DNA from 3 places in the Streptomyces sp. NPDC091292 genome. Region 3 is predicted to be linked to each of the others. Evidence: riboswitches for the same ligand, from Rfam matches in the RefSeq annotation. Region 3 holds a riboswitch; each other region holds the start of a gene.
What was found. Region 3 has a riboswitch for S-adenosylmethionine ahead of thrC (threonine synthase). Riboswitches for the same ligand answer to the same signal wherever they lie in the genome.

Region 1 (4,109 bases), on a different contig from region 3:
CTGGAAGACGACCGGACGGCCCTGCGGCCCGCGCGGCACATTGAACCGGCCGCTGATGTCGAAGTGGTGTCCCCGGTGGACGAAGGCTCCGGCGCGCGCGTCCCGCAGGAAGGTGCCGGTCGCCCGGTCGGCGACGATCTCGTCGCCGCGCCAGGAGTCGAAGAGTTCATGAGCGGTGGCCAGGAACTCCTCGGCCCTGGAGTACCGCTCCTCCTGCGGGAGGAATCCGCCGCGGCGGAAGTTCTCTCCGGTGAAGGCGTCCCAGGAGGTGACGACGTTCCACGCGGCGCGCCCGCCGGAGAGGTGGTCGAGGGTCGCGAACTGCCGGGCCACCTCGTAGGGCTCGTTGAAGGTGGAGTTGATGGTGCCGGTGAGGCCGAGGTGTTCGGTGACGGCGGCGAGGGCGCTCAGGACGGTGAACGTGTCGGGCCGTCCGACGACGTCCAAGTCATAGATCTCGCCGCCCTGTTCACGCAGCCGCAGCCCTTCGGCGAGGAACAGGAAGTCGAACTTGGCGCGTTCGGCGGTGCGGGCGAAGTGGGCGAAGGAGCTGAACTCGATATGGCTGCCGGCCTCGGGATCGCTCCACACGGTGGTGTTGTTGACGCCGGGGAAGTGTGCCGCGAGATGGATCTGCTTGAGCGGCTTGTCGGGCGACGTGCTCATGAGTGGTCCCTCCGGCTCAGGCGTTCTCGGCGGCGGCGTAGCGGTTGGCGGGGCGGGCGAGCCCGAGCAGGCCGCGCAGGGTGTCGGCCTCGTAGGAGCGCCGGAAGATGTTCCGGCGCTGGAGTTCGGGGACCAGGCCCCGGGTGATCGCCGGGAGGTCATGGCCGACGACGCCCGGCCGCAGCCGGAATCCGGTGAGCCCGGAGGACCGCAACTCCTCCAGGAGATCGGCCAGTTGGGCGGGCGTGCCGGTGAAGATCCGGGCGTCGCTGTCGTACGGCCGGCCCGCGAGCGTGTCGAGTCGGTCCCGTCGGGCCGCCGCCGCGCCGGGCTCGTCGTCCAGGAACACCACCAGATCGCCGAAGAGGTGTACGGGATCCTGGGCGCGCCCGGCCGTCTCCTGTGCGGCGCGGACGGCGGCGACGACGGCTCGGGCCTGGTCGGTGTCGTGCGGGGTGACGTAGCCGATGTCCGCGGAGCGGCCGACCAGACCGAACGGAGCGCCCGACGCCGATGCGTGGGCCAGCACGGTGACGGGCGGTTGGCCCTGGGGCGGGCGGGGTGTGATCGAGGGGCCCTTGACGCTGAAGTACTTGCCCTCGAAGTCGATGTAGTGCAGCTTCTCGCGGTCGATGAAGCGGCCCGTGGACACGTCGCGGATCTCGGCACCGTCCTCCCAGCTGTCCCACAGCCGCCGTACGACCTCGATGTAGTCGGCGGCTTCATCGAAGAGGCCGACGACCGCCTCCCGTACGCCCGGGGTGTCCAGATCCTCGAAACGGAACTCCGGGACGCTACGGCGGCCGAAGTGGGCGGCCTCGTTCCGGCGCGGGGACACCTGGACGCGGACGCCCGCGCGGCCGGTGCTCACGTAGTCGAGGGTCGCGATGGCCTTGGAGATGTGGAACGGCTCCGTGTGGGTGGCCACCACTGTCGGCACCAGTCCTATGTGGCTGGTCAGCGGTGCGACGCGGGCCGCGATGAGAACGGCGTCGAGGCGTCCGCGTACCTGGTCGGTGCGGCCGTCGGGTGCCGAGAAGTGCGAGGACTGGAGCCCGAGTGCGTCCTCGATCGTCACGAAGTCGAGCAGGCCGCGTTCGGCCTCGGTGACCAGATCGGTCCAGTATCCGGCGGTGAAGAGGTCCCGGGGGCGGGCGACCGGCTCGCGCCAGGCGGCCGGGTGCCAGCCCGCACCGTCGAGCGCGACGGCAAGGTGCAGCGGGGCGGCGGAGGCGGGGGGCGAAGCGGGTGACGGGCGTGACGGGGATGCTGAGGTCATGGCGGGCATGCCTTCCTGATCGGCTGTACGGGTCGCCGCGCCCCGGTCGGGAGAGGGCGGCGGAGTGACAGTCAGGTCAGGAACTACAGAGCGCGCCGGCGACACGCTTCAGGTCGATGTGCGGCCGGGAGTAGAGGTACACGGGCACAGGCACGGGGCGATACGGGGCCGGGGCGACGACACGGAGGACGGACACGGACGTCAGGTCCTGCCTGTGCGCCACCAGCCCTCCCGCCGCTTTCCCTCGCGCCACGTCCTTCACCTCCGACCTGCGGCCTCGGCACTCGTCACCTCTTCGGGACGCTACGTGAGGGCCACAGCCGTGCGCAATGCCGGGCCCCGCGCCACGTCTTGAGCCATAACGATGCCGCTCCGCGGGAGATTCCCGCATCCCGGATGGAGTGTGACCACGTCGTGAGACGGCCGACGGCCCCTTCTTGACGGCTTCACGGAGCGCGATGACACTGGCGGGGACGGTCACGATTGTCAGCGCCCATCGGGCAGGTTCGCCTGCTCGTGCGGTCATCGGCCCCGGCCCGCTGGCAGGCAACCCTTCCACCGCGACGGGGTGCCCCGGGTGACGACCGGGTCCCGTCGCGGCGGCGGGGCAAGCGTGGTCTCGCGTCTCGCGAGCCCCGGATGTGGACCGGTGGACATGGAATCGCCCTGGAACTGTTTGACGAGGCGCCTGCACATCGATCTGCTGCGCGTCTCCAGCGCCTGCTAGTACGCGGGTCCGGTAGTACGCGGGTCCGGCCCTTCCATCGGGCCCCGCAGACCCCTCATGTCCCCGCAGACCCCGCAGACCCGCAGACCCCGCGGTACTCAACACACAGGCGCAGTGGTTCCGTTCCGCCTCCTCACGCATCGACGCGGGCACGGCGGAGACGGGGCTTCCTCGTTCCCCCAAGGGAGAGTCATGACCGAGACAGTTTCGCGTGGTGCCGGCACGGCGGCCCTCTCGTCCCGCCCGTCGTCCCGCCCGCACCGCTTCCGTGGCCGCATCGGCGTCGGCCTCGCCGGCGGCTTCTACCCCGCGCCCCACCGCTATCTCCTCCACCTGTCGGCGAGTTGTCCGCGCTCACTGCGCGTCTCCATCACCCTGGACCTGCTCGGCCTCAAGGAGTCCGTCGCCACCACGGTCCTCGCCCGCACCGACGGCACATCCGACGCGTTCGCCTCGCTGCGCAGCGCGTACGAGGCCACCTGGCACCACTACCACGGTCCGCTGACCGTGCCCGCGCTGTGCGACCGATGGAGCGGACGGGTGGTCAGCAACCACACGCCCGACATCCTTCGTGACCTGGGCGGCCTCGCCGCCGACGCCGCCGACGCCGGCGACCCGCGCATCGCCGCACTCCGCCCGCCGGCTCTCGCCGCGCGGATCGACGCCCTCCGCGACCTCCTCGACCGTGACGTCACGCCGGCCTCCCGGCCGGAGCGCGTGACGCCGCGACTCGATCTGCTGAACCGCCAACTCACGCACAGGCCCTACGCGTTGGGTGACGTGCTGACAGCCGCCGACGTGGACCTCTGGGTGGCACTCGTCCGCCTCGACGCGTCCCACGGCGTCTCCTCGTACGACGGCCTCCGGAACTACGTACGACGCCTCGGCGGTCATCCGGCCTTTCACGGCGCGGTCGGCACGGTCGGTGTGGGCCACAGCGCGGCATGACCCCGGTCTGCCGGGTCAGCGGACAGGCGCTCCCGGGCCGAGGGGAATCCCGAGGGTCCACCACAGCAGGAACAGCAGGGTCCAGGCGGTCGTCATCGCGACGGCCAGGGGAAGGGTGTACGAGGCGAGGGTGCCGATGCCCGCGCTCTTCCGGTAGCGCTGGAGGAAGCCGAGCGCCATCACGAAGTAGGGGCTCATGGGCGTGATGGCGGTCGAGCCGGAGTCGGCTATCCGGAACAGTGCCTGGGTGGTCTCGGCCGGGACCTGGACGAGCATCAGCATGGGGACCAGGACGGGCGCCGCGAGGGCCCACATGGCGGATCCGCTGGTGACCATGATGTTGACCAGGGTCAGAAGCAGGAGGATCAGCAGGAAGACGACGAGGATCGGCATGCCGCTGTTCCGTAGCGCCTGGGCCGCTTCGACGGCCACGACATCGCCGATGCGGGTCCAGTCGAAGTAGGCGAGGAACTGGGCGATGGCGAAGAA
Region 2 (4,109 bases), on a different contig from region 3:
GGTGTCGCGTGGATCACCTGGTACGTGGTCATGCTGATCGGCGGTGGCAACGACCTCGTCGCCACGCACTTCCATCTGTCGATCAACGTCATCACCTGGTTCGTACGGATCGCGTTCTTCGTGGCGCCGGTCGTCGCGTTCCTCATCACCAAGCGGATCTGTCTCGGCCTCCAGCGCCGGGACCGGGACAAGGTGCTGCACGGACGCGAGTCCGGCATCATCAAGCGCCTGCCGCACGGTGAGTTCATCGAGGTCCACGAGCCGCTCAACCAGCAGGCGCTGCACACGCTCACCGCGCACGAGCAGTACCGGCCGGAGGAGATCGGCCCCGAGGTCGACGAGAACGGCGTCAAGCGCAAGATCTCGCGCGGCCAGAAGCTGCGGGCCAAGCTGTCCAAGGGCTACTACGGCGAGGACGGCCAGATCCCGAAGCCGACGGTCGAGGAGTACGAGGAGATCACCAGCGGTCACGGTCACCACTGACGCCCTGGTCGCCATCAGGTCGCCACAGCGAGAGCCCCGTCCACAGCCCGGACGGGGCTCTTCGCTGTCCCCACGGCTGGATAGGGTGGCCCTGTCGGTACGTCGGTACGCATGTCTACGACCCAGGAGCGACCATGAGCGCTGTGACCCCCGCTGGAGGCGACACCACGGCGGGCCGTTCCTGGCCCCGGGTCCTGGACGCGCTTCTGTCCGGGCAGGACCAGGGCGCGGACGCCACGGCGTGGGCGATGGACCGGATCCTGCGCGGTGAGGCCACCAACGCGCAGATCGCCGGGTTCGCGGTCGCGCTGCGGGCCAAGGGCGAGACCGTCGAGGAGATCTCCGGACTCGTCCGCACCATGTACGAGCACGCCCGGGTGATCGAGGTGCCGGGGCCCAGCGTCGACATCGTGGGCACCGGCGGGGACGGCGCCCGTACCGTCAACATCTCCACGATGTCGGCGATCGTCGTCGCCGGGACCGGGGCGAAGGTCGTCAAGCACGGCAACCGGGCCGCGTCGTCGGCGAGCGGCGCGTCGGACGTCCTGGAGAAGCTCGGCGTCAATCTGGACCTGACGCCCGAGCGGGTCGCCGAGGTCGCCGAGGAGGCCGGGATCACCTTCTGCTTCGCGGTGAAGTTCCACCCGGCGCTGCGCCATGTGGCCGCTGCCCGCAGTCAACTGGGCATCAGGACCACCTTCAACTTCCTCGGCCCGCTGACCAATCCGGCCCGTGTGAAGGCCCAGGCGACCGGTGTCGCGGATGCCCGGATGGCGCCGATCATGGCCGGGGTGCTCGCCGAGCGCGGCTCGTCGGCGCTGGTGTTCCGCGGCGACGACGGACTGGACGAGCTGACGACGACCGCCACATCGAAGGTGTGGGTGGTGCGGAACGGCGCGGTGAGCGAGCAGGCGTTCGACCCGCGGGACGTGGGGATCGAGCTGGTGCCCGTCGAGGCGCTGCGCGGAGCCGACGCCTCGTACAACGCCGAGGTCGCCCGGCGGCTGCTCGCCGGCGAGACAGGGCCCGTACGGGACGCGGTGCTGCTCAACTCGGCCGCCGCGCTGGTCGCCCTGGCACCGGGCGACGGGCCTCTCACCGAACAGATCCGCGCCCAGCTGGCCCGTGCCGCCGAGTCCATCGACTCGGGATCGGCGCGGCGGACCCTGGAGCGCTGGGTGAACGCCACCTCGAAGTGACGGACGGCCCCCGGGGGCCCGCAGGGTCCGCTATCTGGACGCCCGTTGGCCCGGCCTCCGGGTGTCTGTCATAATTTCGGCAGGTCATGAGTGACAGCGAATCGGCCCCGGCCCGCTGTCCGGCAACCCTCCGTCCGTGGCGGGGTGCCCCGGGTGAAGACCAGGTCGTAGGCAGCGAGGTCTACGGCAAGCGCGGACCCCTCGCTCCACCAGGGGTCCTGGTCGTCGAGGGAGCAGTCTCGTGAGCAAGCGAATGCGATAGGGCGCAGAGCCCCGCCTCCGCACACACCCCCGTCCGGTGTGATCGTCCCCCCCTTCCCGTGCCGTCCTGGTGTGGCCCGCGTCTTCGCGCGGCCCCCGACGGCGCGGTCATCTCGCTTGCCACTCACGGGAGTTCGCCATGTCCGTCGCCACCACTGCCGTCGCCACCGCCACCGCCACCGCCACTGCCCCTTCCGCCGAAGCCGGCTGTACCCCGCTGCCCGTCCTCGGCCGTGACGTCCGCGTCCCGCTCGTCACCGGCGGCGATGTCACGTACGCCGCCCTCGACTACGCCGCCAGCGCCCCCGCCCTCCAGCGCGTCTGGGACGACGTCGCCGCCTACGCCCCGTACTACGGCAGCGTCCACCGCGGCGCCGGATACCTCTCGCAGCTCTCCACCGACCTGTTCGAGAACGCCCGGAAGACCGTCGCCGACTTCCTCGACTGCCGCGACGGCGACCAGGTCGTGTTCACCCGCTCCACCACCGACTCGCTGAACCTGCTCGCCGCAGCGCTGCCCGCCGGTTGCGAGGTCTTCGTCTTCGAGACCGAGCACCACGCCTCGCTGCTGCCCTGGCGCGACGCCCGCACCACCTACCTCGACGCGCCCCGCACCCACGCCGACGCCGTCCGCACCCTGGAGCGCGCCCTCGCCGACCGCGATCCGCAGGGGTCGGCCCTGGTCTGTGTCACCGGCGCCTCCAATGTGACCGGCGAGCTGTGGCCGGTGCGGGAGCTGGCCGCCGCCGCGCACGCGCACGGCGCCCGGATCGTCCTCGACGCCGCCCAGCTCGCGCCCCACCACCCCGTCTCCGTCCAGGAACTGGACGTCGACTGGGTCGCCTTCTCGGGACACAAGCTGTACGCGCCGTTCGGCTCCGGTGTGCTCGCGGGGCGCGCCGACTGGCTGCGGGACGCCGAGCCGTACCTCGCCGGTGGCGGCGCCTCACGGAAGGTCGCGCGCCGCGCCGACGGCGGAGTGGACGTCGAGTGGCACGACAGCGCCGCCCGGCACGAGGCCGGCTCGCCCAATGTGATCGGGGCCTACTCCATCGCCTCCGCCTGCACGGCCCTTCAGGAGGCGGGCTTCGACTCGCTCGTGGCGCGGGAGCGGCAGCTCATCGACGCCGTGCGCACGGGCCTCGCCGAGGTGCCCGAGGTGCGGATCCTGTCGCTGTTCGGCGACGACGCCCCGCGCGTGGGCGTCCTCTCCTTCGTCGTCGACGGCTGGAACAGCTCGCACTTCGCGGCGGCGCTCTCCGCCGAGTACGGCATCGGCGTACGCGACGGTCTGTTCTGTGCCCACCCGCTGGTCCGCACCCTCCTCGGCGCGGAGCCGGGCGACACCGGCGAGTGCGGGGCGCCTGAGGCGGCGCCGGGGGAGCCGTCCCTCAACGCCATCCGGGTCAGCTTCGGTGCCGGCACGCCCGACGAGCATGTGGAGCGTTTCGTACGGGCCGTCCGGGAGCTGGTCACCGAGGGCGCGCGGTGGACCTACCGCACCGAGGACGGCCGCTGCGTCCCGGCCACCGGAAGCGAAGGGTCCCGCTAGTAATCAGGAATCAGGAATCAGGCAGCAGGCAGCAGGAATCAGGAGTCCAGGCCGATCGCGAAAGCGGCCTCCAGGTCGTGCTGCGAGTACGTACGGAACGCCACATGCGTGTCCGTGCCCTCGACGCCCGGGATCTTGCTGATACGGCCGGGGATGACATCCGCCAGATCGTCATGGGACCGCACCCGGACCATGGCGATCAGGTCATAGGTGCCGGTGACCGAGAAGACCTCGCTGACGCTGTCCAGCGCGGCGATCGACTCCGCGATCTCCGGAATGCGGTCCACGCTGGTCTTGATGAGCACGATCGCGGTGATCACGGCTTGCTGTCTCCCTCGGTGGCCGTGGCTGGTTGCCTCACTCTAGCCGTCCGCCCGCAACGCCCCCACGCGTAGACGAACCCCACTAAGAAGCCGATCAGGTGCGCCAGATACGCCACCCCGGGACCCTGGCTGTCCTGGCCCGTGGCCAGCCATTGGAGTAACGCCCAGAACGGCAGGACCATCCACGCGGGAAAGCGCAGCGGCAGGAAGAAGAGGAACGGGAACACGCTGGTGACGCGTGCCTTGGGGAAGAGATAGAGGAAGGCGCCGAGCACCGCCGCGATCGCCCCC
Region 3 (4,109 bases):
CTTCTTGTCGCCGTTCGACCGAGAACTCATATGCGTGCGGCATCGACGCGCGACGCCTTTCCCCAACTCTATCGCGTTCAATCCCACAGAATTGCCCCCTCCGCTTCTCTCGCGGAGGGGGCAACAGGGGTAACGCTGCGTCAGCCGCCGTGTCAGCCGCCCGCGACCGCCGGGATGATGGAGACACCGGCACCGTCCGGCGTGGCCGTCTGGAGGCCCTGCTCGAAGCGGACGTCGTCGTCGTTCACGTACACGTTCACGAAGCGGCGCAGCTTGCCCTGGTCGTCCAGGACGCGGGCGGAGATCCCGGCGTGGTTCTTCTCCAGGTCGGCGATGACCTCGGCGAGGGTCGTGCCCTCGGCGGCGACCTCGGCCCGGCCGCCGGTGTAGGTACGCAAAATGGTGGGGATGCGGACGTTGACGCTCATGTTCCGGCCTTTCCGGTCGATCCGTCGTGTATTCGTCGGGGGATTCAGCGGGGGATTCAGCGGGCCAGGCCCGCGTCGCGGAACGCGTCCAGGCTCGGGCGGATGGTCGCTGTCGGGCCGGTCGTCGGCGCCACCGCGTCCAGGGTCTTCAGGCCGTCGCCGGTGTTCAGCACGACCGTCGTCAGCGCGGGGTCGAGCAGGCCCGCGTCGATGAGCTTGCGCGTGACACCGACGGTCACGCCCCCGGCCGTCTCGGCGAAGATGCCCTCGGTCCGCGCGAGCAGCTTGATCGCGTCGACCACCTGCTCGTCGTCCACGTCGTCCACGGCGCCGCCGGTACGGCGCGCGATGTCGAGGACGTAGGGGCCGTCGGCCGGGTTGCCGATGGCGAGGGACTTGGCGATGGTGTTCGGCTTCTGCGGCTTCACCACGTCGTGCCCGGCCTTGAAGGCGGCGGACACCGGCGAGCAGCCCTCGGCCTGGGCGCCGAAGATCTTGTACGGCTTGTCGGCGACGAGCCCCAGCTTGATCAGCTCCTGGAGCCCCTTGTCGATCTTCGTGAGCTGGGAGCCCGAGGCGATCGGGATGACGAGCTGGTCCGGGATCTCCCAGCCGAGCTGCTCACAGATCTCGTACGCCAGGGTCTTGGAGCCCTCGCCGTAGTACGGGCGCAGATTGACGTTGACGAAGCCCCAGCCCTCGCCCAGCGGGTCGCCGATCAGCTCGGAGCAGAAACGGTTCACGTCGTCGTACGTGCCCTCGATGCCGACCAGCTCGCCGCCGTAGACCGCGGCCATGACGACCTTGCCCTGCTCCAGGTCGTGCGGGATGAACACGCAGGAGCGGAAGCCCGCGCGGGCGGCGGCGGCGCCGACCGCGCCGGCCAGGTTGCCCGTGGAGGAACACGAGAGGGTCGTGAAACCGAAGGCGCGGGCGGCCTCGATGGCCTGCGCGACGACACGGTCCTTGAAGGAGTGCGTGGGGTTGCCCGAGTCGTCCTTGATGAACAGCTTGCCGGGCTGGACCCCCAGTTCCCGGGCCAGGTTGTCGGCCTTGACCAGCTTCGTCCAGCCCGGGTTCAGATTCGGCTTGGACGCGACATCGGCGGGGACGGGCAGCAGCGGCGCGTACCGCCAGATGTTGTCGGGGCCCGACTCGATCTTCTTACGGAGCGCTTCCGGGTCACCGAGCGGCAGGTCGTACGCCACTTCGAGCGGGCCGAAACACAGCTCGCAGGCGAAGATCGGGCCGAGCGGGAACCTCTCGCCGCACTCGCGACACGAGAGGGCCGATGCGGGGCCCAGGTCTACGGTGTCGGTGGCGGGAGCGACAGTCTGTACAGCCATGGAGGCGAGGCCCTTTCTCCTCATCTTCCTCATGGCGCGTTTCGCCATGAGACGGATTTGGCACCTTCCCTAGCCGGGAGCCTCGCGGACATGATCGGAATTCACCTTGATCACGGACGAGACCGGCTGGAGGGTTGCCGGGGCTTCAACGGGCCGTATCCCTCTGCCCCTCTGGATGAGCGGTATGAAGTTGTGGTCGCGGCGACCCCCGACATGCGATGGTCACCGGCGTTGTTCAAGACTGTAACCGAAGGCCAGGACAGTTGAGATAGTCGTCCGAACCCCGAGACGAACGTAACAATCCGCCGCCCCGGTGGCGGTACCGGCCCCCCTTGTCGACCGCGAAGGAGCCGCTGACCGTGCTGGAAGATGTCGAGCGCTGGCTGACCGAGCGCTCCTGGTCCGTGTCCGACCGTCCCCTGCGCCACCTCCTGGCCGCCAAACGGGCCACCGGGACATCGGTGAGCGTCGTGCTGCCCGCCCTGGACGAGGAGGAGACGGTCGGCGAGATCGTCACCGTGATCCGGCGGGAGCTGATGACGCGGTCGGTGCCGCTCGTGGACGAGCTGGTGGTGATCGACTCCGGCTCCACGGACCGGACCGCCGAGGTGGCCTCCGCGGCCGGCGCACGCGTGGTGCACCGGGACGAGATCCTGCCGCGGCTGCCCGCTGTGCCCGGCAAGGGCGAGGTGCTGTGGCGGTCGCTCCTGGTCACCGGCGGCGACATCGTGTGCTTCGTCGACGCGGATCTGCGCGAGTTCTCGGCGGACTTCGTCTCCGGGATCGTGGGGCCGCTGCTGACCGAGCCGGAGGTCCAGTTCGTCAAGGCGATGTACGACCGGCCGCTCGGCTCGGCCGAGGGGCAGGGCGGCCGGGTCACCGAGCTGATGGCGCGCCCGCTGCTGAATCTGCACTGGCCGCTGCTCGCGGGGTTCGTGCAGCCGCTCGGCGGCGAGTACGCGGTCCGCAGGACGCTCCTGGAACGGCTCCCGTTCCCCGTCGGGTACGGCGTGGAGCTGGGCCTCCTGGTCGACTCCCTGCACACGGTCGGCCTCGACGCCCTCGCGCAGGTCGACGTCGGCGTACGCAAGCACCGCCACCAGGACGGCCAGGCGCTCGGCCGCATGGCCGCCGCGATCTACCGCACCGCCCAGCTCCGGCTGGCCCGAGGCCACCTGGTCCGCCCCGAACTCACCCAGTTCGAACGCGGCGAGCGGGGTTTCGAGCCCCGCACCTACCGGGTGGACACGGAGGAGCGCCCGCCGATGGAGGACATCGCGGAGTACGCGACGCGACGCGTGGCGTAGTGACCGGGCCTCGCCCCTGCGGGGCATCGGCACCCCTGCGTCCCTGCGGGACGAAGCCCGACGGAGGCCCACGCGTTGTCCCTGCGGGACACAGCCCGGCGGAAAGCTGTCCCCGCGGGACCCAGGCAATGCGCCAAGCCCCGGTCGTATACAGGCCGGGCGTGTTTGAGGGGTCGTGGGGTGGGCCAGGTATGCGGATATGGGTTTTGCGCAAGGGCACGTCCTCGTGGCGTCGAACCGCGGTCCGGTCTCGTACGACGTCCGTGAGGACGGTTCCCTGGGCGTACGGCGAGGTGGTGGCGGGCTCGTCTCGGGGCTGTCGGCGATCGGTCCTGACGCCGGCGCCGTGTGGGTGTGCGCGGCCCTCGGCGAGGGCGACCGTGAGGCGGTCCGGCGGACGGGCGGGGCGCTCGACCCCGCCGACACGGGCGGCCAGCGCGTCCGGATGCTCGGCATCCCGCCCGACGTGTACTCCGCCGCGTACAACGGCATCGCGAACTCCGTGCTGTGGTTCGTCCACCACATGCTCTACGACATCCCGGTCGAGCCGGCCTTCGGCACCGAGTTCCGTCAGCAGTGGGCCGCGTACGAGACGTACAACCGTGCCTTCGCCGACGCGCTCGCCGACGAGGCGGCCGAGGGCGCGGCCGTCCTGGTGCAGGACTACCACCTCGCGCTCGTCCCCGGCATGCTCCGCGAGCTGCGCCCCGATCTGCGGATCGGGCACTTCTCGCACACCCCGTGGGCGCCCGTCGAGTACTTCCGGCTGCTCCCGGACGACATCGCCGGGCAGTTGCTGCGCGGCATCCTCGGCGCCGACCGCGCCGCGTTCCTGACCCACCGCTGGGCCGGCGCGTTCACGGCCTGCTGCAAGGACGCCGTCGGCGGTACGGGCACGACCCGCGTCGGCGTCCACGGCCTCGGCGCGGACGCCGACTTCCTGCGCGAGCGCGCCCACCGCCCGGACGTCGAGGACCGTATCGCCGCCCTCCGCGACCAGCTCGGCACCGCCCCCGACGGCACCCCCC

Region 1: it holds a riboswitch for S-adenosylmethionine, as region 3 does, so the genes downstream of both, ACIQNU_RS17010 (glutathione S-transferase C-terminal domain-containing protein) here and thrC (threonine synthase) in region 3, are expected to answer to the same signal.
Region 2: it holds a riboswitch for S-adenosylmethionine, as region 3 does, so the genes downstream of both, ACIQNU_RS06220 (aminotransferase class V-fold PLP-dependent enzyme) here and thrC (threonine synthase) in region 3, are expected to answer to the same signal.

What each region holds. Positions count from the first base shown of each region.
Region 1 is NZ_JBIVUQ010000005.1:127,951-132,059, reverse strand. It holds gene ACIQNU_RS17025 (NtaA/DmoA family FMN-dependent monooxygenase) at 1-666, opposite strand, end outside; gene ACIQNU_RS17020 (LLM class flavin-dependent oxidoreductase) at 683-1,945, opposite strand; gene ACIQNU_RS17015 (putative leader peptide) at 2,022-2,336, opposite strand; SAM riboswitch class IV at 2,421-2,565, shown strand; gene ACIQNU_RS17010 (glutathione S-transferase C-terminal domain-containing protein) at 2,865-3,620, shown strand; gene ACIQNU_RS17005 (AbgT family transporter) at 3,636-4,109, opposite strand, start outside.
Region 2 is NZ_JBIVUQ010000001.1:1,263,931-1,268,039, forward strand. It holds gene ACIQNU_RS06210 (cytochrome bc complex cytochrome b subunit) at 1-483, shown strand, start outside; gene trpD (anthranilate phosphoribosyltransferase) at 618-1,682, shown strand; SAM riboswitch class IV at 1,765-1,881, shown strand; gene ACIQNU_RS06220 (aminotransferase class V-fold PLP-dependent enzyme) at 2,083-3,495, shown strand; gene ACIQNU_RS06225 (Lrp/AsnC ligand binding domain-containing protein) at 3,534-3,815, opposite strand; gene ACIQNU_RS06230 (rhomboid family intramembrane serine protease) at 3,812-4,109, opposite strand, start outside.
Region 3 is NZ_JBIVUQ010000007.1:356,340-360,448, forward strand. It holds gene ACIQNU_RS21960 (MoaD/ThiS family protein) at 153-428, opposite strand; gene thrC (threonine synthase) at 485-1,774, opposite strand; SAM riboswitch class I at 1,792-1,956, opposite strand; gene ACIQNU_RS21970 (glucosyl-3-phosphoglycerate synthase) at 2,134-3,081, shown strand; gene ACIQNU_RS21975 (trehalose-6-phosphate synthase) at 3,281-4,109, shown strand, end outside.